One region of the Streptomyces sp. NPDC021749 genome, then DNA from elsewhere that is predicted to be linked to it. Evidence: predicted binding sites of a transcription regulator. Region 1 holds the regulator's gene; each other region holds the start of a gene.
The links. Region 1 encodes HrcA, which represses chaperone genes, less so after heat shock. Its sites were predicted from a motif close to TTNGCACTCNGNNNNNCNGAGTGCNAA; they were not measured.

Region 1 (5,470 bases):
CACCGACACCGCGTGCCGGCCCTCCGGCCCGTCGACGGTGACCGTGCCGCCCGCCCGTACGTGCGCGAGCGACTCGACGAGGAAGACGGGCGCGGTCATACGGCGCCCCCGGCAGCTGCGGAGCCACCGGTTGCGGTGTCTCCGGTTCCGGTTTCCGTCGTCGCGTCGCCCGGGCCCGGGACACCGTTCCCGGCCCCCGTGAGGGTCGCCCCGGCCCGTGCCGCGTCGAGTTCGGCCACGAGGACCTCCACCAGCCGGGCGGCCGGCAACTCCCGGGCCAGCCGGTGCCCCTGGCCCGCCCACAGGTTCAGGCCCTGGACGTCGCCGGCCTTGGCCGCGGCCTTGCGCACCGTGGACGTCAGGTAGTGGACGGCGGGGTAGGCGGCCGGCGCGTAGGGGCCGTGCTCCCGCATGAAACGGTTCACCAGGCCGCGGGCCGGCCGCCCGGAGAACGCCCGGGTCAGCTCCGTATGAGTGAAGAGGGGGTTGGTCAGCGCCTGCTTGTGCAGCGGGTTGGCGCCCGACTCCGGGGTGGCGAGGAAGGCGGTGCCGAGCTGGGCCATGGTCGCCCCGGCGGCCAGCACCGCCGCGATCTGCGCCCCGCGCATCAGCCCGCCGGCGGCGATCACCGGGATCTGCACGGCCTCCCGGACCTGCCCGAGCAGCGCCAGCAGGCCCAGCCCCGCGCCGGTCCCGTCGGCGTGCGGATCGTCGCGGTGGGTGCTCTGGTGGCCGCCCGCCTCCACGCCCTGCACACAGACGGCGTCCGCACCCGACCACTGCGCGGCCTGGGCCTCGGCCGCCGTGGTGGCCGTGACGACGGTGTACGTGCCGACCCGGGCGAAGGAGTCGAGGACCGCACGCGAGGGGCAGCCGAAGGTGAAGGACACCACCGGCACCGGGTCCTCGCGCAGGATCGCGAGCTTGGCCTCGTAGCCGTCGTCGGTGGGCCCGTCGGTGTCGCCGAGCTCGGTCTCGTACCACGCGGCCTCACCGGCGAGCTGCTCGCGGTACGCCTCGATGGCGGAGTGGTCGGCGAGCGACGGCTGCGGCATGAAGAGGTTGACGCCGAAGGGCCGGTCGGTCAGCGACCGCAGCTGTTTGATCTCCTGGTACATGCCGTCGGCGGTCTTGTAGCCGGCGGCGAGGAAGCCGAGACCACCGGCGCCACAGACGGCGGCGGCCAGTTCGGGACCCGAACCGCCGCCCGCCATGGGGGCCTGCACGATCGGGTAGCGGCAGAGATCGGTCAGTGCGCTGGGCATGACCACATCGTGTCACGGCATGCCCCCGCGCCCCGCATCAGGGGCCGGGCGGGGGGACGGGGCGGCCGGCGGGCCTGGGGCGGGCTTGGGTGGGCCTAGTAGGGGTTGGTCGAACAGATCCCGTAGGGGTCACGAACGCCCCCTGCGGGGCCACAACGACGGGGTGCCGGGCGGATATTCCGCATTCCGCCCGGCACCCGCGATCTGGCGCGCTCCGACTCACCCGCGGCCCTGCCGACCGCTCACGCGCGGCCTGCCGCTACCGCCCGTTGAACGCGTCCTTCAGGCGCGAGAACAGTCCCTGCTGGCCCGGCTGGAACTGGCCCGTGGGGCGTTCCTCGCCGCGCAGCTTGGCGAGCCGCCGCAGCAGCTCCTCCTGCTCCGGGTCGAGCTTGGTCGGGGTCTGGACCTCGACGTGGACGATCAGGTCGCCCCGGCCGTTGCCGCGCAGATGGGTCACGCCGCGCTGGTGCAGCGGGATCGACTGGCCGGACTGCGTGCCGGGCCGGACGTCGATCTCCTCCACCCCGTCCAGCGTCTCCAGCGGGCACTTCGTCCCCAGCGCCGCCGCCGTCATCGGGATGGTGACCGTGCAGTGCAGATCGTCGCCGCGCCGCTGGAAGACCGGGTGCGGCAGCTCGTGGATCTCGACGTAGAGGTCGCCGGCCGGGCCGCCGCCGGGGCCGACCTCGCCCTCGCCGGCGAGCTGGATCCGGGTGCCGTTGTCGACACCGGCCGGGATCTTGACGGTCAGCGTACGGCGGGAGCGGATCCGGCCGTCGCCCGCGCACTCCGGGCACGGCGTCGGCACGACCGTGCCGAAGCCCTGGCACTGCGGGCAGGGGCGGGAGGTCATGACCTGGCCCAGGAAGGACCGGGTGACCTGCGAGACCTCACCGCGGCCGCGGCACATGTCACAGGTCTGCGCCGAGGTGCCGGGGGCAGCGCCCTCGCCGCTGCAGGTCGTGCACACCACGGCGGTGTCGACCTGGAGGTCCTTGGTCGTGCCGAAGGCCGCCTCGTTCAGCTCGACGTCGAGCCGGATCATGGCGTCCTGGCCACGGCGGGTGCGCGAGCGCGGACCGCGCTGCGAGGCCGTGCCGAAGAACGCGTCCATGATGTCGGAGAAGTTGCCGAAGCCGGCGCCGAAGCCGCCCGCGCCACCGCCGCCACCGGACTGCGACAGCGGGTCGCCGCCGAGGTCGTAGACCTGCTTCTTCTGCGGATCCGACAGGACCTCGTAAGCGGCGTTGATCTCCTTGAACCGCTCCTGGGTCTTCGGGTCCGGGTTCACGTCCGGGTGCAGCTCGCGCGCCAGCCGACGGAAGGCCTTCTTGATCTGGTCCTGCGAGGCGTCACGGCTGATGCCGAGGACCGAGTAGTAATCCGTGGCCACTTACGACTCCGCGAGGATTTGTCCGACGTAACGTGCCACTGCGCGTACCGCTCCCATCGTTCCGGGGTAGTCCATGCGGGTCGGTCCGACCACGCCGAGTTTGGCGACTGCCTCGTCGCCCGAACCGTAGCCGACCGTGACGACCGATGTGGACGTCAGGCCTTCATGGGCATTCTCATGCCCGATACGTACGGTCATGCCCGAGTCCTTGGCTTCGCCGAGGAGCTTGAGCAGCACCACGTGCTCCTCAAGCGCCTCCAGCACCGGACGGATGGTCAGGGGGAAGTCGTGCCCGAAGCGCGTGAGATTGGCGGTGCCGCCGATCATCAGCCGCTCTTCGGTCTCTTCCACCAGAGTTTCCAGCAACACCGACAGCACTGTCGAGACCGTGCCGCGGTCGTCCTGCTCGAAGGACTCCGGGAGATCCTGCACCAACTGGGGCACATCCGTGAAACGGCGGCCCACGACCCGGCTGTTCAGCCGCGCCCGCAGGTCCGCCAGCGAGGTCTCGGAGAACGGCGTCTGGCAGTCGATGAGCCGCTGCTCGACCCGGCCGGTGTCGGTGATCAGGACGAGCATCAGCCGGGCCGGGGCCAGCGCCAGCAGCTCGACGTGCCGCACCGTCGACCGGGTCAGGGACGGGTACTGCACGACCGCGACCTGCCGGGTCAGCTGCGCCAGCAGCCGGACCGTGCGCCCCACCACGTCGTCGAGGTCGACCGCGCCGTCGAGGAAGTTCTGGATCGCCCGCCGCTCGGGGCTGGACAGCGGCTTCACACCGGCCAGCTTGTCGACGAAGAGGCGGTACCCCTTGTCGGTCGGAATCCGCCCGGCACTGGTGTGCGGCTGGGCGATGTAGCCCTCTTCCTCCAGGGCCGCCATGTCGTTGCGGACGGTCGCCGGGGAGACCCCGAGCCGATGGCGCTCTGTGAGGGCCTTGGAGCCGACCGGCTCCTCCGTCCCGACGTAGTCCTGGACGATGGCGCGCAGTACTTCGAGCCTGCGTTCACTGAGCATCCCGCGCACCTCCAGCCGGCCGTCGCCGTCTCGTCTTTCTCCTGGCACTCACCCTGGCCGAGTGCCAGACCTTGAGCCAGTGTACGGCCGGGTAGCACGACCACGGCAAGGGTGGCCGCGCGGAGCACTCACCTGATGACCGGGTTCGGGCGTTCTGCCGGGCAACGCTACCGCGAGGGAGCTAGCGTCTCGGTATGCGCACGACTTGGGAAGAGGCCGGGTGGGAACGGCTCGGTGACGGGGTCGCCAGGCGCCGTATGCCGGGCTGGGACGCGACCGCGGGGGTGATCGCCGGGTCGTCCGGGGTCATGATCGTCGACACCGGCGCGACCCTGCGCGAGGGCGCGGACCTGCGCCGGTCGATCCGCGGGGTGCTGGGCCGGGAAGTGACGCATGTCGCGCTCACCCACCCGCATTTCGATCATGTGCTGGGCACCGCCGCCTTCGCGGGTGTGGCGGTGTTCGGCGCGGCCGGTCTGGCGGAGCTGTTCCGGCGCGACAAGGACGCGCTGCGGCACGACGCGGTCCGGCACGGCGTGGACCGGGACGCGGCCGCGGAGGCCGCCGATCTGCTGGTCGTGCCGCACCATCACGTCCACGGCCAGCTGACCGTCGAGCTCGGCGACCGGCAGGTGCTGCTCGCCAACGTCGGGCCCGGGCACACCGCCCACGACCTGGCCGTCCTGGTGCCGGGCCGGCACGGCGACCCGGAGATCGTCTTCTGCGGCGACCTGGTCGAGGAGTCCGGCGAGCCGAGCGCCGGACCCGACGCGCTGCCCCGGCAGTGGCCCGCCGCGCTGGACCGGCTGCTGGCGCTCGGCGGCGACGAGGCGCGGTACGTACCCGGCCACGGCGCCGTGGTGGACGCCGCCTTCGTCCGCGCCCAGCGCGACGCCCTGGCGGCCCGCTTCGGCGTCCCGCCGTCCGCCTGACCGGCTCGCGCCGTTCTTCCCGGACCGCACGCGTCTTCCCGGTAGAAAGGGCCCATGCAGAGCAAGCGCTACAGCCCCGACCTCACCCCGCCCTGGAAGAAGCAGCGGCCGGCGCCCGAGGTCCCGGCCGATCCCGGTCTCGTCGTCGAGGAGGTCGGCTCGGGCTTCTGCGGTGCGGTGATCCGCTGTGAGAAGACCGCCGAGGGGACGACGGTCACGCTGGAGGACCGCTTCGGCAAGCACCGGGCGTTCCCGATGCCCCCGCGCGGCTTCCTCCTGGAGGGGCGGGTCGTCACCCTCGTCCGGCCGCAGCAGCGGCCCGCGGCACCGAGCGGCCCGGCCCGTACAGCATCGGGTTCACTCGCCGTGCCCGGCGCCCGCGCCCGGGTCGCACGCGCCGGGCGCATCTACGTGGAGGGCCGGCACGACGCCGAGCTGGTCGAGCGGGTGTGGGGCGACGATCTGCGCATCGAGGGCGTCGTCGTGGAGTATCTGGAGGGCGTCGACGACCTCCCGGCGATCGTCCGCGGCTTCTCCCCCGGTCCGGACGCCCGGCTGGGCGTGCTGGTGGACCATCTGGTGCCGGGTTCGAAGGAGTCGCGGATCGCGGCCGGGGTGACGGGCGAGCACGTGCTCGTGGTCGGCCATCCGTACATCGACGTGTGGGAGGCGGTGAAGCCGGCGTCCGTGGGGATCGCGGAGTGGCCGTCCGTCCCTCATGGCCAGGACTGGAAGACGGGCGTGTGCCGGGCGCTGGGCTGGCCGGAGAACACCGGGGCGGCCTGGCAGCGGATCCTGTCGTGTGTGCGGTCCTACAAGGATCTGGAGCCGGAACTCCTCGGGCGGGTCGAGGAGTTGAT
Region 2 (5,470 bases), on a different contig from region 1:
CGCTCGCCCCCGCCGGTCCGGGCGAACCACACCACCGCCTCCTTCACCTCGCCCCCGTAAGAGATCCACTCCGTCTCGGCGTCCTCGGGCAGCGCCTCGTGCGGCACCCCCGGCGCGATCTTCAGCGCCGCGAACGGGGCGGTACGGGCCGCCTCGACGGCCCACGACAGCGGCGGCGAGTACGCCTCCGGATCGAAGATCCGGCCCCCGCGCGCCTTGGTGCGGCGCGCCGGGTCGACGAACACCGCGTCGTACCCGGCGGTGTCCACCTCCGTCACGTCCGCGCAGCGCACCTCGATCAGCTCCGCGAGCCCCAGCGCCTCGGCGTTCGCCCGCGCCGCCGCGCAGGCCAGCGGGTCCCGGTCGACGGCCAGCACCCGGATCCCGGCCCGTGCCAGGGCCAGCGCGTCGCCGCCGATCCCGCAGCACAGATCCGCCAGCGTCCGCACGCCGAGTCCGGCCAGCCGTGCCGCGCGGTGCGCGGCGACCGCGGCGCGGGTGGACTGCTCGACCCCGTTCGGCGTGAAGTACATCCGCTGCGCGTCGGCCCCGAACTTCGCCGCCGCCCGCTGCCGGAGCCGCGCCTGGGTGAGCGCGGCGGAGACGAGCGGCGCGGCGTGCGTCCGGCGCAGCCGGGTCGCTGCCGCCAGCTCGTCGGCGGGGTCGTGATCCCGCAGCTCCTCCAGCAGGGCTTGCCCTTCCGGGGCGAGGAGGGCGGCGAAATCGTCGGGGGCGTGGTCGTCCGTCACGGGGTCATTGTCTCCCCACGTTCCGCTGCGCTTGGCTGCTCCCCCACGTACCTGTCCGCGGCGCCGCGGGGCGTCTGGCCGTGCCGCCTGCGGCGGGCTGGTGGTGGTCGGGTGCGGTTCCGGCCCTCCAGACGTCGTCCTCCGGCCCAGCCCCCCCGTAGGGGGAAGGAAACGGCCGGTGGGGGCGCACGTCTCCGGCGTACGCGTCCGCAGCGAACGGAATCACGCCCGCCCCCCCCACGAGCAGTGGGGAGCAACGGCGAGCAAGCCCCGCGGCGGGACAGCCGGGTACGTGGGAGGCACCGCAAAGCGCAGCGCTAGCGCACCGGCTCGCGTCGCTTTTGGGCGTGGTCGCTGATCCGTAGCAGCACCGCGACCATCACCCAGTTCGCGACCAGGGACGAGCCGCCCTTGGCCAGGAAGGGGAGTGCCTTGCCCGTGAGGGGGATGAGGCCGGTGACGCCGCCGGAGACGACGAAGACCTGGAGCAGCAGGGCGCCGGCGAGGCCGACCGCGAGGAGTTTGCTGAAGGGGTCGCGGGCGGTCAGCCCCACCCGTAGGCCGCGCTGGGCGAGCAGGACGTAGAGCATCAGGACGGCCATCACCCCGGCGAGGCCGAGTTCCTCGCCGACGGTGGTGAGGATGAAGTCGCTGTTGCCGGCGAAGCCGATCAGTTCGGGGTGGCCCTGGCCCAGTCCGGTGCCGCTGATGCCGCCGCTGCCGAAGCTGAACAGTGCCTGGCCGAGCTGGTTGGACATCCCCTCGCGCATGCCCTCCTTGGTGAAGGCGCGCATGGGGTCCAGCCAGGCGGTGACCCGGCCGTGCACATGCGGTTCGAGGGAGCCGACGACGGCCGCGCCGACCGTGGCCATCAGCAGACCGCACACCACCCAGCTGGTGCGGCCGGTGGCCATGTAGAGCATGATCACGAAGACGCCGAAGAAGATCAGCGAGGTGCCCAGGTCGCGTTCGAAGACCAGCACCAGCAGGCTGATCACCCAGATCGTGAAGATCGGGGCGAGCTGGCGTCCCGGGGGCAGCTGGACGCCCATGACGCGGCGGCCGGCCAGCGCCAGCGCGTCGCGGTTGACGGTGAGGTAGCCGGCGAAGAACACCGAGATCATGATCTTCACGAACTCGCCGGGCTGGAGCGACAGCGGCCCGAGCAGGATCCACCGCTTCGCGCCGTACATGTCCGCACCGAAGAAGGCCGGCGCCATCAGGAGCACCAGCGCGACCACCATCGTCAGGTAGATGTAGCGCTGCAGGATGCGGTGGTCGCGCAGCACCAGCAGGATGACGATGCAGACCGCCACCCCGATCACCGTCCACACCAGCTGCCCGCTGGCCGCCTCGGCGATCTTCAGGCGGGGGGTCTGGGCGTACGTGAGGTCCAGGCGGTGCAGCAGGACCAGGCCGATCCCGGTCAGCAGCGTCGCCAGCGGCAGGATCAGCGGATCGGCGCGCGGCGCGAAGCGGCGCAGGACCAGGTGCGGGACCAGCGCCACGAAGAGCATGCTGACCGCGAAGCCGGGCAGTCCGCCGGGCAGCCGGCCGGTCATCGACAGGCCGGTGTACGCGTAGCCGAAGACGGCGATCGCGACGACGAGGGCGAGCAGCCGGGCCTCGGTCCTCCGGCGGTTCGGTGCCTGGGCGAGCGCGGCGAACGTCATGGTGCGTTCGGCATCGCTCTCCGGCTCCCCGGCCGCCCGGGAAGCACTGGTCAGTCCACGCACGGGTTCCTCCGCCATCGATGGTCAGTGCCGCCGGGCCGGAACCGGGTCGCGCATGTCGTACACGTCGCGTACGTGGCGCGCGCGGCACGCGTGGTGCACATCGCGTACGGCGCACCGGTCACATATGTCGCACACATCGCATACGACGCACGCGGCGGGCACGGTTCACCGGCTCGGCGGTCGGGGAGGTAGACGAAGCAGCCGGTGGCGTGGTTGCGAGGTAAGGGGAAGGTGTGTCCGATTTGGCAGGGATCCACCGCGGCCGTTCTCCTGGCGCGGGGGGCGGTGGTCAACCCGCGCCACAGGAAGCACCCCCGCCGCGCTGGCACTCCGCTTGACCGAGTGCTAACCGCGTCATAGTCTCGGCGTTGGCACTCTCCGAGGGGGAGTGCCAGACACACAGCGACGGGCAGGTCCGGCACCCGCGACGACGGATCCACCTGGTCGCCACCTCAGACAGTTAACCCCGTGAGATCTCCGAAGGGGGAGGTCGGATCGTGACGACCGCCAGCTCCAAGGTTGCCATCAAGCCGCTTGAGGACCGCATCGTGGTCCAGCCGCTCGACGCCGAGCAGACCACGGCTTCGGGCCTGGTCATTCCGGACACCGCCAAGGAGAAGCCCCAGGAGGGCGTCGTCCTGGCCGTGGGCCCGGGCCGCTTCGAGGACGGCAAGCGCGTCGAGCTCGACGTCACCGTTGGCGACGTCGTGCTTTACAGCAAGTACGGCGGCACCGAGGTGAAGTACAACAACGAGGAGTACCTCGTCCTCTCGGCCCGCGACGTTCTCGCGATCGTCGAGAAGTAAGTCACCGGTTTTGCCGTGATCTGCGCCCCTGGTTCCCGAGTCTGAACAACCCGGGGCAGGGGCGCAGTTCCGTTTGAGACAGCGGTCCCCACTGCGTGCCGAGGATCGCAATGAGAGGACTTGAAGCAACCCATGGCGAAGATCCTGAAGTTCGACGAGGACGCCCGTCGCGCCCTTGAGCGCGGCGTCAACAAGCTTGCCGACACGGTCAAGGTGACGATCGGCCCCAAGGGCCGCAACGTCGTCATCGACAAGAAGTTCGGCGCCCCGACCATCACCAACGACGGTGTCACCATCGCCCGTGAGGTCGAGGTCGACGACCCGTACGAGAACCTGGGCGCCCAGCTCGTCAAGGAGGTGGCGACCAAGACCAACGACATCGCGGGTGACGGCACCACCACCGCCACCGTGCTGGCCCAGGCGCTGGTCCGCGAGGGCCTCCGCAACGTCGCCGCGGGTGCTTCCCCGGCCGCCCTGAAGAAGGGCATCGACGCCGCCGTCAAGGCCGTGTCCGAGGAGCTCCTCGCGACCGCCCGGCCGATCGACGACAAGACCGACATCGCCGCGGTGGCCGGGCTGTCCGCGCAGGACAAGCAGGTCGGCGAGCTCATCGCCGAGGCGATGGACAAGGTCGGCAAGGACGGTGTGATCACCGTCGAGGAGTCCAACACCTTCGGCCTGGAGCTGGACTTCACCGAGGGCATGGCCTTCGACAAGGGCTACCTCTCGCCGTACATGGTCACCGACCAGGAGCGGATGGAGGCCGTCCTTGAGGACCCCTACATCCTGATCCACCAGGGCAAGATCGCCTCGATCCAGGACCTGCTGCCGCTGCTGGAGAAGGTCATCCAGGCCGGCGCCTCGAAGCCGCTGCTGATCATCGCCGAGGACGTCGAGGGCGAGGCCCTGTCGACCCTGGTCGTCAACAAGATCCGCGGCACCTTCAACGCGGTGGCCGTCAAGGCCCCCGGCTTCGGTGACCGCCGCAAGGCGATGCTCGGCGACATGGCCACCCTCACCGGTGCCACCGTCATCGCCGAGGAGGTCGGCCTCAAGCTCGACCAGGCCGGTCTGGACGTGCTGGGCACCGCCCGCCGCGTGACCGTCACCAAGGACGACACCACCATCGTCGACGGCGGTGGCAAGGCCGAGGACGTCGCCGGCCGCGTCGCCCAGATCAAGGCCGAGATCGAGACCACCGACTCGGACTGGGACCGCGAGAAGCTCCAGGAGCGCCTCGCCAAGCTCGCCGGCGGCGTGTGCGTCATCCGCGTGGGTGCGGCCACCGAGGTCGAGCTCAAGGAGAAGAAGCACCGTCTGGAGGACGCCATCTCCGCGACCCGCGCCGCGGTCGAGGAGGGCATCGTCTCCGGTGGTGGCTCCGCTCTGGTCCACGCCGCCAAGGTGCTGGACGGCTCCCTCGGCAAGGAGGGCGACGAGGCCACCGGTGTCGCCGTCGTCCGCCGCGCCGTCGTCGAGCCGCTGCGCTGGATCGCGGAGAACGCGGGCCTGGAGGGCTACGTCATCACCGCGAAGGTCGCCGAGCAGGACAAGGGCAACGGCTTCAACGCCGCCACCGGCGAGTACGGCGACCTGGTCAAGGCCGGCGTCATCGACCCGGTGAAGGTCACCCGCTCCGCCCTGGAGAACGCCGCCTCCATCGCGTCGCTGCTCCTGACGACCGAGACCCTGGTCGTCGAGAAGCCCGCCGAGGAGGAGTCCGCCGAGGCCGGTCACGGCCACGGCCACGCGCACTGACGCGTCCCACGGGCCGGGGGCGGCGCCCCGCCGTCCCTCGCTGACCACCCGAACCCGGTCCCGCTTCGGCGGGGCCGGGTTCGGCGTTTTGCGGTGCGGTTCTTGTGCCGGCCGGGCCTGCCGTGCACCTGTGCGTCCTGGCGGGGCTGGTCGGGGAGAGGTGCGGGCCGTGGTGGGCGTGCCGGTCCGGTGGGACGGTTGGGTCGGGGCGGCTCAGGCCGAGTGGTGCAGGTGCTCCGGGCGGACGGGGTCGGTGAACGGGAGACCGTGGGCGTAGCGTTCGAGGGCGTCCAGGGCGTGGTCGGCGAGGCGGTGGAGTTCGGAGCCGAGGGAGCCGGCGACGTGCGGGGTGAGCAGGACGTTCGGCAAGTCGTACAACGGCGAGTCGGCGGGCGGGGGTTCGGGGTCGGTGACGTCCAGG
Region 3 (5,470 bases), on a different contig from region 1:
GCGGCCCCCGCCGCGCCACCCCCCACCGCCCGGGCATCGGCCGGAACCCAGTGACGTGCGCCAAGGGAGTCCGCTAAGCACCGGACCCCTCGTGCTCGCGGGTGGTCACCGCCTCGACGTGACCGCAGAACGCGCAGACCCAGACGGGCCCTTCGGTGTCCCGCTGCTGCCACATGGTGCGGCGGCAGCGGGGGCAGCCCGTCGTGCCGATGCCGTCCGCGCCCATCAGCGGCGGCTCGGGGGTCGCGTCGGCATAGGCGATGATCTGCTTGCGCAGCCGGTCGTCCGTGGTGTTGGCCATCTGGAGCAGGCGCACCACACGAGAACGGACTTCTTCGACAAACTCGGTCATCGTCGGAGCAGCGTACGCGCCCGGCGCGCGGTCATCGATCGGTTCGGTCAAATACCCGGTTCTGCGGACGCCCGCCACCCTCGAAGGAGTGAGACGGTCCCGCACGATTGACGCCCACCGCCCGCGGGGAGTGGTAGCGGGCGAGGCCCCGACGTCACCGTCTGACGGCCGCTCAGGGGGTGGCCGCGGGCGAGCGGGTCTCCGTGCGGGGGGCCGCGGACGCCCGGGCCGCCGCGGCCGAGCGATGTGAGGCGGCGGCCAGCAGGGCGAACCACACGCCCACCAGGACCAGATGGACACGCTGCGGGACACCGTGCCAGCCGGGCCGGCCGAACAGCGGACCCACGGTGCACACGGCGGCCGGCAGGGCCAGTGCCAGCACCCGCGGCCCCCACCGGCGGATCAGCTGCCGGCGCGGGCGCTCGACCACGGCGGCGCGGCTGAGCAGCGCCATCGACGCGAAGAGGAAGAAGTGCGCCAGGGCACTGGTGGCCGTGTGCCAGGGGTGTACGGCCTCGCACCCGGGCTCCAGCGAGGGCGCGCAGCGCATCGGCAGCGCCACGTCGGCGAGGGACGACAGCCCCAGGCCGGCCAGCGCCGCCCACCCGGCGCGGGACCAGCCGCCCGCCGCCGACCCGTACGCCAGCAGCGCGCCCAGGACGACGAAGGTGGCGCAGACGCACTCGATGCCGCCGAAGAGAGCGCGTAGCGGCTGGTCGGCGGCGTACAGCTCGCTGACGTACGAGTGCCGCGGGTCGAGGCCGGTCGGCAGCGCGAACTCCAGCAGCCAGCCGTTGTAGAGCACGGCGGCGACGGCGAGCAGCCGGGCCGCCCAGGCCTCCCGGTGCCCCGGACAACCGGGCCGGCCCGCGTACCGGCGACCCGCATCGCCGGGCCGGGCGGTTCCCCGTGGCTCGGCCTCCCCCGCTCGTCCCCCCGCCCACCGCGGCCGGGCCGCCCGGTCATCGCATCGCGCTCGTCCCCCCGGCAGGTTCGCGTTCCGCTCTTGCCCGGACATGATCAGTCGCCGCCCGCATCGGACCTGATCAGACCTCTACGCACCCTGGCTCGCACGAACACTCCTTCGTTTGCGATCACAGGGGGCGCGGCCACCCCGAGACCCTTGACCGTGACTGTCCATAGCCGATCCGGTGCACAGCGTAACCGCGATGCCGTCCCCGCCCGGAGAGGCTCAGAGGCACGGCGGCGGCCCCGAGGGAAAAACGCCGCCGGGGCGGCACCCCCCTTGCAAGGAGGGTGCCGCCCCGGCGTTCAGGACGGGTGATCCGGGAGGATCAACGTTCTGGTCCAGCGGGCCGGAGGTCCGGCGCGGTGGATCAGAAGTCCATGTCACCGCCCGGCATGCCGCCCGGAGCGGCCGCGGCGGCCTTCTCCGGCTTGTCGGCGATGACGGCCTCGGTGGTGAGGAAGAGCGCCGCGATGGAGGCGGCGTTCTGCAGCGCGGAGCGGGTGACCTTGGCCGGGTCGATGATGCCCTCGGCGACCATGTCGACGTACTCGCCGGTGGCGGCGTTCAGACCGTGGCCGACGGCCAGGTTGCGCACCTTCTCCACCACGACGCCGCCCTCAAGGCCGGCGTTGACCGAGATCTGCTTCAGCGGGGCCTCCAGGGCCAGCTTCACAGCCGCGGCACCGGTGGCCTCGTCGCCCTCCAGCTCGATCTTCTCGAAGACCGAGGAGGCCTGCAGCAGGGCCACGCCACCGCCGGCGACGATGCCCTCCTCGACGGCCGCCTTCGCGTTGCGGACGGCGTCCTCGATGCGGTGCTTGCGCTCCTTGAGCTCGACCTCGGTGGCGGCACCGGCCTTGATGACCGCGACACCGCCGGCGAGCTTCGCCAGGCGCTCCTGCAGCTTCTCGCGGTCGTAGTCGGAGTCGCTGTTCTCGATCTCGGCGCGGATCTGGTTGACCCGGCCCTGGACCTGCTCGCTGTCACCGGCACCGTCGACGATGGTGGTCTCGTCCTTGGTGATGACGACCTTGCGGGCGCGGCCGAGCAGGTCGAGACCGGCGTTCTCCAGCTTGAGGCCGACCTCCTCGGAGATGACGGTGCCACCGGTGAGGATGGCGATGTCGCCGAGCATGGCCTTGCGGCGGTCACCGAAGCCCGGGGCCTTGACGGCGACGGACTTGAAGGTGCCACGGATCTTGTTGACGACCAGGGTCGACAGGGCCTCGCCCTCGACGTCCTCGGCGATGATCAGCAGCGGCTTGCCGGACTGCATGACCTTCTCCAGGAGCGGCAGCAGGTCCTTCACGTTGCCGATCTTGGAGTTGACGATGAGGATGTACGGGTCGTCGAGCGACGCCTCCATACGCTCCATGTCGGTGGCGAAGTACGCCGAGATGTAGCCCTTGTCGAAGCGCATACCCTCGGTGAGCTCCAGCTCCAGACCGAAGGTCTGGGACTCCTCGACGGTGATGACGCCTTCCTTGCCGACCTTGTCCATGGCCTCGGCGATCAGCTCGCCGATCTGGGTGTCGGCGGCGGAGATGGAGGCGGTGGAGGCGATCTGCTCCTTGGTCTCCACGTCCTTGGCCTGCTCCAGCAGGGCGGCGGAGACGGCCTCGACGGCCTTCTCGATACCGCGCTTGAGGGCCATCGGGTTGGCGCCGGCGGCGACGTTGCGCAGGCCCTCGCGGACCAGAGCCTGGGCCAGGACGGTCGCGGTCGTCGTGCCGTCACCGGCGACGTCGTCCGTCTTCTTCGCGACCTCCTTGACCAGCTCGGCGCCGATCTTCTCGTACGGGTCCTCGAGCTCGATCTCCTTGGCGATGGACACACCATCGTTGGTGATCGTGGGGGCGCCCCACTTCTTCTCGAGGACGACGTTGCGGCCCTTGGGGCCGAGGGTGACCTTGACGGCGTCGGCGAGCTGGTTCATCCCGCGCTCGAGACCGCGCCGTGCCTCCTCGTCGAACGCGATGATCTTGGCCATGTGAAGTGGTCCTCCCGGACTGGGGTGGATTGCTCCGGACCGCGCTGGCGCCCGCGACGGACGACCTGCAGACCTGTTGTGGTTCCTTGCCCCACCCGGCCTGCGGGCCTCACCGACCCGGTCCTTCATTGTCACTCTCACTCGGAGAGTGCTAACGCCAATGATTAGCACTCGGGCCATGCGAGTGCAAGCCGCCCGGGGGCGACGTTGGGGGGTGATGGCCGGGCAACGGGTGGGCGCAAGCCGCCCGAAGGGCGTCGTTGGGGGGCGGCGGCCGGGCGACGGGTGGGCGCAAGCCGCCCGAAGGACTGAGGGCAGTCGGGCGACGGCAGAAGGCCCGTACCCCTTCAGGGGTACGGGCCTTCACAACGCAGCAGTCGGTCGGCGCCTCAGCCGGCCACCCGGACCATGTCCGCCTGCGGCCCCTTCTGGCCCTGCGAGATCTCGAACTCGACCCGCTGGCCCTCCTCAAGGGTGCGGTAGCCGTCCATCTGGATCGCGCTGTAGTGGACGAATACATCCGCACCACCGTCGACCGCGATGAAGCCGTACCCCTTCTCCGCGTTGAACCACTTGACGGTGCCCTGAGCCATGCCTAACTCCCCTATTACTGGCCCTTGCGCAGGACCGCACTCCGCGGACCCGGGTCAGACCTCACCCCGCGAAAGGCCCGTGGGGTGTGCGCCGGAACGCGTCGACCGCCGCTGAATGTATCTGGACCGATGCCCAGCGCAACAGGTCAATCGGACGAGAATTCTGGCGCCGGAGAATCGGCTATATGCGGCGAAATCGCGATTCTCCCGGGCAAGCCTGGCCGGGCATAGGGGTGCCTAACCGGCAAATGCCGCACACACTTTGAGCACAACTCAGCATGGATTCTTATGCGCTCGGCATACCCGGGGACATATACAGCGAGGAGATCGCCACAATGTTATCCCCTTTAACGAAACGGAATTGCCCCGTCCGTTTTTGATGGACGGGGCAATTCCGGTCAAGCAGGGGAAGAGATGGCGCAAATCCGCGCCTGTTCTCTCAACATCCGGACGCCGCGCGCCCGTAAGAACGCGCGGCCGGCCCGGACGGAAGGTCAGCAGCCTCCGGCGACCGCGGGGATGATCGAGACGCCCGCGCCGTCCGGCGTCGGCGTCTCCAGCCCCTGCTCGAAGCGGACGTCGTCGTCGTTGACGTAGACGTTCACGAAGCGGCGCAGCTTGCCGGCGTCGTCGAGCACCCGGGCCGCGATGCCCTGGTGGTTCTCCTCCAGATCGGCGATCACCTCGGAGAGGGTCGCGCCCTCGGCGGTGACCTCGGCCTCGCCGCCGGTGTACGTGCGGAGGATGGTGGGGATGCGGACCGTGACGCTCATGGTTCTGCCTTCCGGACAGGGATTACGGAGTACGTGTGCGAAGGACGGCGCGGACTCAGCCGGCCAGGCCGGCCGCGCGGAACGCGTCCAGGTTCGGACGGATCGTGGCCGTCGGCCCGGTGGTCGGCGCGACCGCGTCCAGCGTCTTCAGGCCGTCACCCGTATTGAGGACAACGGTGGTCAGCGCCGGGTCGAGCAGCCCCTCCTCGATGAGCTTCCTGGTCACACCGACGGTCACCCCGCCCGCGGTCTCCGCGAAGATGCCCTCCGTCCGGGCCAGCAGCTTGATCGCGTCCACGACCTGCTCGTCGTCGACGTCCTCCACCGCACCGCCGGTACGGCGCGCGATGTCCAGTACGTACGGACCGTCCGCCGGGTTGCCGATCGCCAGCGACTTGGCGATGGTGTTCGGCTTCTGCGGGCGCACGACGTCATGCCCGGCCTTGAAGGCCGTCGACACCGGCGAGCAGCCCTCCGCCTGGGCACCGAAGATCTTGTACGGCTTGTCCTCGACCAGCCCGAGGGCGATCAGCTCCTTGAGGCCCTTGTCGATCTTCGTCAGCTGGGAGCCGGACGCGATCGGGATGACGATCTGGTCCGGCAGCTGCCAGCCGAGCTGCTCGCAGATCTCGTAGGCAAGGGTCTTGGAACCCTCGCCGTAGTAGGGCCGCAGGTTGACGTTGACGAAGCCCCAGCCCTCGCCGAGCGGGTCGCCGATGAGCTCCGAGCAGAAGCGGTTGACGTCGTCGTAGTTGCCCTCGATGCCGACCAGGTCACCGCCGTAGATCGCGG
Region 4 (5,470 bases), on a different contig from region 1:
GCCAGCGCCTCGGCCACATACCTGGCGTCATCGCGCAACGCCACGTCGACCGCGGCATCCGTGCACGGTTACACCACCGCTCTGACAGTCGGCTTCGGCATCCTCCTCGCCGCCGCGTGCATCGCAGCACTGCTGATCACGACCCGCACCGCACGAGAAACCAGGCCGCGAGGACAAGACGAGCGGTCATGCCCGGCGGTCGAAGGCCGTAGTGACTCCCGAACTCATCGACGTTGATCATGGATGAGGCTGGGCGAGCGACTCCCGAAGAGGTCAACTCCCGTTCTCGTGAACGCAGCCACCTGCCCCTGCCCGACCGGTCGGGGCGACGACGCAACGTGCGCGCCCCGGCAGGCGATGCCCACGCACGCAAGCGGTATCGGTGGGTGGCGGCGGGCCGGGCGAGACCGGAGGTTGCCGTGGCGGTGTGCCGCTGGAGGAGCCGGGGGATCGCCGTGCGGGGCCTTGTTCGGGTCGCCCGTACTCTGGAGGGGTGAGCACCACCCCTGATTCTGAGCGGGGCGCTGAGCCCCAGGCTGATTCTGCTGCCCCGGACTGCGCGGTCGAGAGTGACCGCGGCCGTGCGGAGGCGGGCGTCGCCGAGACCGAGGCCGGCGCTGAGGCCGGGGCCGTCTCCGAGGCCGTGTCTGCGCCCGTGCCCGCGGCCCCGCGCCCGGACCGCAAGTCTGCCGCGGCTCTGATCTTCGACGACCCGCTGAGCCAGCAGTCCTCGGACGACACCGACAGGGGCTGGGGCGAACGACCGGCCGGTGGCGACAGTGCCACCGACCTCGCCCGCTTTCTCGACGAGAAGCCGCCGCATCACCTCTGAGGCGCCCGGGACCTCTAGGGCGGACGCCTGGGGTGACGGCCGTCTCTGACCCGCTAGTCCCGGGTCTTCTGGGTGCCGATCGTGCCGGAGGTGGGGGAGGGGATGGCGGGAGAGGCGGTGCGCTGGGCGATCAGGGCGTCGCGGATCTCGGTGAGCAGCTCGACCTCGGTCGGGGCGAGCGGGGTGCTGTCGACCGCCTTCCTGGCCGCCTGGCGCTCCTTCCACTTGTTCATCGGAAGGATCATGAGGAAGTAGACGACCGCGGCGGTGATCAGGAAGGTCAGTGCGGCACTGAGCACCGAACCCCAGAGGATGTAGATGCCGTCGGTGAACGCGCCCGTCTTCTTGTCCGTGTGGCAGGTGGTGAGGCACGCCTTGTAGTTGTCGAGGTTCTGCGAGCCCAGAGCGCCGACGATCGGGTTGATCACGCCCTTGACCACGGCGTTCACGATGTTCGTGAAGGCCGCACCGACGACCACCGCGACCGCGAGTTCGATGACGTTGCCCCGCATCAGGAAATCCTTGAACCCCTGCAGGACGCCCTTGCTCTCGCTCACCTGACAGCCTCTTTCCACGCTCACGACGCTCACCACGGACGGTGCACGAACAATCAGCACCGCAACTTACGGCAGGGCACGGCAGAGATGTCCAGCCGGGCAGTACGAACCAGCGATCGGCCAGTGCGTCAGTGCGGGGCTGGCGGAAGGGCTTCGGTTTCGTCCGGTGGAGCGGTCCGGCGGTTCCGGTGCGGGCGGCACGCCACCGTTGGCGCGACCGACGTAACCGGCCCCGGTCTCCCGCGGCAGGTGCCCCGCCGCTCGCAGCAGTCTCGCGGGCGGTGTACGGAGAAGCCACTCGATCTTTGGGCATGGCTACCGCCCTCCCAGGGCCGCCGCCGACGGGCAGCCCGTCGCGGGTAAGGCTCGTACGGCTCCGTACGAGGCCGCACCGGCCAGTGCTGCGGCGGCCATCGCCAGACCGGCGATCAGCATCCGGCGCGGCCCGGCCCGGCCCCATCCACGTCTGCCGCCGCCGGGCCGTACCGGTGGAAAGTGGGGCACTTCACACCGTGGGGGAGTGGGGAGCGGTGGCGACGGGAGAGCGGAGGAGAGACCAGCAGAGGGAGTGGTCAGCGGGGAGTACGGCGTGGTGGGCATGGTGGTACCGCCTGGGTGAGGGGCTCTTCTCGGCTCTGGTTTGAGAGGCCGGATGAGCCTGGTGGAATCGGCGAGGACCACCGTGCCGTATCGCGCCCGTACCTGCTGAGGCCTGTGGAGAAGCTCCGGGATGTGGATAACTTCGCCACTCGGGTGGGGGACGAGAGCAGGACGGACGGGGATGGGGACGGGGACGGGCCGGGGCAAGGCGGCCGCGTCCGGCGCCTCCCCGGCCGGCGTCTTATGGCCCCAGAGGGCCCGGCCGGCCCGGCGTCTCACGGCTCCAGGGGCCCCGGCCCGTCAGGCGCCCTACGGCAGTTCCAGGCGCCTTACGGCAGTTCGATGCCCAGGTCCCAGCCCGCGTGGGCGTCGGCGCAGACGCAGGTGCGGTCGGTGGTCTGCGGCAGGGCGGCGACCGCGTCGAAGAGGACCTCGCGAAGCCGTCCGACGTTCTGGGCGAAGACCTGGAGGACTTCCTCGTGGGAGACGCCGTCGCCGGTCTCGGTGCCCGCGTCCAGGTCGGTGACCAGGGTCAACGAGGTGTAGCAGAGGCTCAGTTCGCGGGCCAGGACGGCCTCGGGGTGGCCGGTCATGCCGACCACCGACCAGCCCTGAGCGGCATGCCAGCGGGATTCGGCGCGGGTCGAGAAGCGCGGGCCCTCGATGACGACGAGCGTGCCGCCGTCGACCGGCTCCCAGTCGCGGCCGCGGGCGGCGGCGAGGGCGGCCTGGCGGCCGGCGGGGCAGTACGGGTCGGCGAACGTCAGGTGGACGACGTTGGGGACGCTCCCGTCGGGCAGCGGCTCGCCGTCGAAGTAGGTCTGGACGCGGGCCTTGGTGCGGTCCACGAGCTGGTCGGGTACCAGCAGTGTGCCGGGGCCGTATTCGGGGCGCAGCCCGCCGACCGCGCACGGGCCGAGGACCTGACGTACGCCGAGCGAGCGCAGCGCCCACAGGTTGGCGCGGTAGTTGATGCGGTGCGGCGGGAGACGGTGCTCGCGGCCGTGCCGGGGGAGGAAGGCGACCTGGCGGCCGGCGATCTCGCCGAGGAACACCGAGTCGCTGGGGCGACCGTAGGGGGTATCGACGGTGATCTCGGTCACGTCGTCGAGGAAGGAGTAGAAGCCCGAACCGCCGATTACGCCTATTTCCGCGTCAGCCATGGCGGTCACCTTAGCGGGGCCGGCCAGCGCGATGACTGCCGTCCTCGGAAGCGGATGAGTAACAGGCCTCACCCCCGGAGCGGACGCGCAGCCGGCTCCGTCCCCCGGAGGCGCGCATGTACCAGGCCCTACTCCCGGAGCGGTCACACGGCAGGCTCCGCCCCCCCGAAGTGGACATACAGCGGACCCCGCCATCCGGTGACGGCGGGGTCCGGGGATGTTTGTGCTGCCGGTGCTTCCGGTCAGGCCGCGGAGCTGGTGCTCGACGCGCTGCCGGTGGACGACGTGGCGGCCGGCTTGCTGTCGGAGCTGCTCGACGAGGAGCTGGCGGAGTCCGAGGACGACGTCGTGCTCGACGAGGAGGAGCTCTTCGCGGGGCTGCTGCTGGACGACGAGCCGCGGCTGTCGTTGCGGTAGAAGCCGGAGCCCTTGAAGACGATGCCGACCGCGGAGAACACCTTCTTGAGGCGTCCGTTGCAGCTGGGGCACTCCGTAAGCGCGTCGTCGGTGAACTTCTGCACCGCCTCAAGGCCCTCGCCGCACGCGGTGCACTGGTACTGGTAGGTCGGCACTTGACTTCCTCCTGGCACTCTCACTCGATGAGTGCTAACGACGCTCCATATTGCAGTATTCCGGCGCGTCAGTCCACTGCGACCGGGCAGACGGTGACCGACCCCACGTCCGGGGCCTGTCCGCAACGGAAGCCCGAGGGCGTTCGCCGGCTCCCGCCCGAGGTCCGTCCCGTCAGGCGTTCGCCAGCTCCCGCCCGCGGTCCCCGGTCGCCGTGCCGGTCTCCGTCGCAGAGTCCGTGTCCGTGCCGGTCTCCGGCGCCGTGCCCGGCAGGTCCGACCCGGTCACCACGGACGAGGTGCGCGGCAGCAGGTGGGCGCGGAGGGCCAGCAGGACCACCAGGGCCAGGGCGGTGCCGGCCAGGGGGACCAGGAAGCCGCTGCTGGGGCCGAAGCGGTCGGTGAGCTGGCCGGCGGAGGTGGCGGCAGCGGCCTGGCCCAGGGCGACCGCGCCGGTCAGCCAGGTGAAGGCCTCGGTGCGGGCGGCGGCCGGGACCAGGGACTCGACCAGGGTGTAGCCGGTGATCAGGGCGGGGGCGATGCAGAGGCCGACGACCAGGCCGACGGCGCCCAGCAGCGGTACCGCGGTCACCGCCCACAGCGGGGTGGTGGCCAGCGCCAGCAGCCCGTAGGCGACCAGCAGCCGGCGGCGCGGGCCGACCTTCCAGGCGACGGCACCGCAGACGATCCCGGCGAGCATGTTGCCGCCGGCGAAGATGCCGTAGAGCAGGCCGTTGATGCCGGGCTGGCCGATGGACTGCGTGAACGCGGTCAGCGAGACCTGCATGCCGCCGAAGACGGCGCCGATGCCGAGGAACGCCACGATCAGGACGCGGACGCCGGGGACCGACAGGGCCGAGACGCGCGGGCGGTCGTCGGCCTGCGCCCGGTGGACGGCCGGCTGGGTACGGCGCTGGGAGGCGAAGAGCAGGCCGCCGGCCAGGGTCAGCGCGGCCTCGGCGACCAGGCCGGCGGCCGGGTGGATGCCGGTGCACAGCGCGGTCGCCAGGACCGGGCCGACCACGAAAGTGAACTCGTCGGTGACCGACTCGAAGGCGGCCGCCGTCGGCATCAGCGGGCTGCCGCCGAGCCGGGCCGCCCAGCGGGCCCGCACCATCGGGCCGACCTGCGGAGTCGAGGCGCCCGTGGGGACGGCCACGGCGAGCAGCGCCCACAGGGGGGCGTGCGCCAGGGCCAGGCTGATCAGCGCCGCGACGCCGGCGGTGTGCACGAGGATGCCGGGGATCAGCACCGCGCGCTGGCCGAAACGGTCGGCGAGCTTGCCGCTCTGCGGGGCGAACAGCGCCATCGAGACGCCGGTGGTGGCCGAGACCGCGCCGGCGGTGCCGTAGGAGCCGGTGGTGGACTGGACGAGCAGGACGATGCCGATGGTCAGCATCGCGAACGGCTGCCGGGCCAGGAAGCCGGGCAGGAGGAAGGTCCACGCACCAGGGGTGCGGAGCAGTTGTCCGTAACCGGGACGGGATTGCTTGACCGCGGATGCCACGGCCGGGCCTTTCTGCCGCCTGGTAGCGCGTCGTCCGCGAGGTCGTCACGGGTACGCGCCGAGAGCTGTCCTCTCGCGCTGGACCGAGTGATACCGCGTGGTCCGCACCCCGAGAGGGTGGCTGCAGGTGGCAGGGGACCGCGGCCGCCGAGCGGTCGCGCCAGCTCTGCATCAGGCAGAGGTGGTTCGTCGTTGTTCCTTCTTGATTGTACAGGTCCCAGCGGCTGGGGCCCTGGGATTGG

Region 2: the regulator HrcA is predicted to act here: its motif matches at 2,808-2,834, upstream of groES (co-chaperone GroES).
Region 3: the regulator HrcA is predicted to act here: its motif matches at 3,477-3,503, upstream of groL (chaperonin GroEL).
Region 4: the regulator HrcA is predicted to act here: its motif matches at 3,736-3,762, upstream of AB0G35_RS06750 (FmdB family zinc ribbon protein).

The regions. Positions count from the first base shown of each region.
Region 1 is NZ_JBFACE010000003.1:62,856-68,325, reverse strand. It holds gene AB0G35_RS03935 (16S rRNA (uracil(1498)-N(3))-methyltransferase) at 1-99, opposite strand, end outside; gene AB0G35_RS03930 (nitronate monooxygenase) at 96-1,265, opposite strand; gene dnaJ (molecular chaperone DnaJ) at 1,525-2,661, opposite strand; gene hrcA (heat-inducible transcriptional repressor HrcA) at 2,662-3,678, opposite strand; gene AB0G35_RS03915 (MBL fold metallo-hydrolase) at 3,873-4,610, shown strand; gene AB0G35_RS03910 (DUF3097 domain-containing protein) at 4,665-5,470, shown strand, end outside.
Region 2 is NZ_JBFACE010000016.1:90,813-96,282, forward strand. It holds gene AB0G35_RS18220 (class I SAM-dependent methyltransferase) at 1-749, opposite strand, end outside; gene AB0G35_RS18225 (FtsW/RodA/SpoVE family cell cycle protein) at 1,067-2,422, opposite strand; gene groES (co-chaperone GroES) at 2,983-3,291, shown strand; gene groL (chaperonin GroEL) at 3,424-5,049, shown strand; gene AB0G35_RS18240 (hydroxyacid dehydrogenase) at 5,263-5,470, opposite strand, start outside.
Region 3 is NZ_JBFACE010000017.1:137,111-142,580, reverse strand. It holds gene AB0G35_RS19260 (PTS transporter subunit EIIC) at 1-54, shown strand, start outside; gene AB0G35_RS19255 (hypothetical protein) at 74-352, opposite strand; gene AB0G35_RS19250 (DUF998 domain-containing protein) at 525-1,157, opposite strand; gene groL (chaperonin GroEL) at 1,690-3,312, opposite strand; gene AB0G35_RS19240 (cold-shock protein) at 3,702-3,905, opposite strand; gene AB0G35_RS19235 (MoaD/ThiS family protein) at 4,400-4,678, opposite strand; gene thrC (threonine synthase) at 4,734-5,470, opposite strand, start outside.
Region 4 is NZ_JBFACE010000005.1:69,011-74,480, forward strand. It holds gene AB0G35_RS06730 (MFS transporter) at 1-237, shown strand, start outside; gene AB0G35_RS06735 (hypothetical protein) at 644-832, shown strand; gene mscL (large conductance mechanosensitive channel protein MscL) at 886-1,389, opposite strand; gene AB0G35_RS06745 (S-methyl-5'-thioadenosine phosphorylase) at 2,319-3,152, opposite strand; gene AB0G35_RS06750 (FmdB family zinc ribbon protein) at 3,395-3,724, opposite strand; gene AB0G35_RS06755 (MFS transporter) at 3,897-5,228, opposite strand.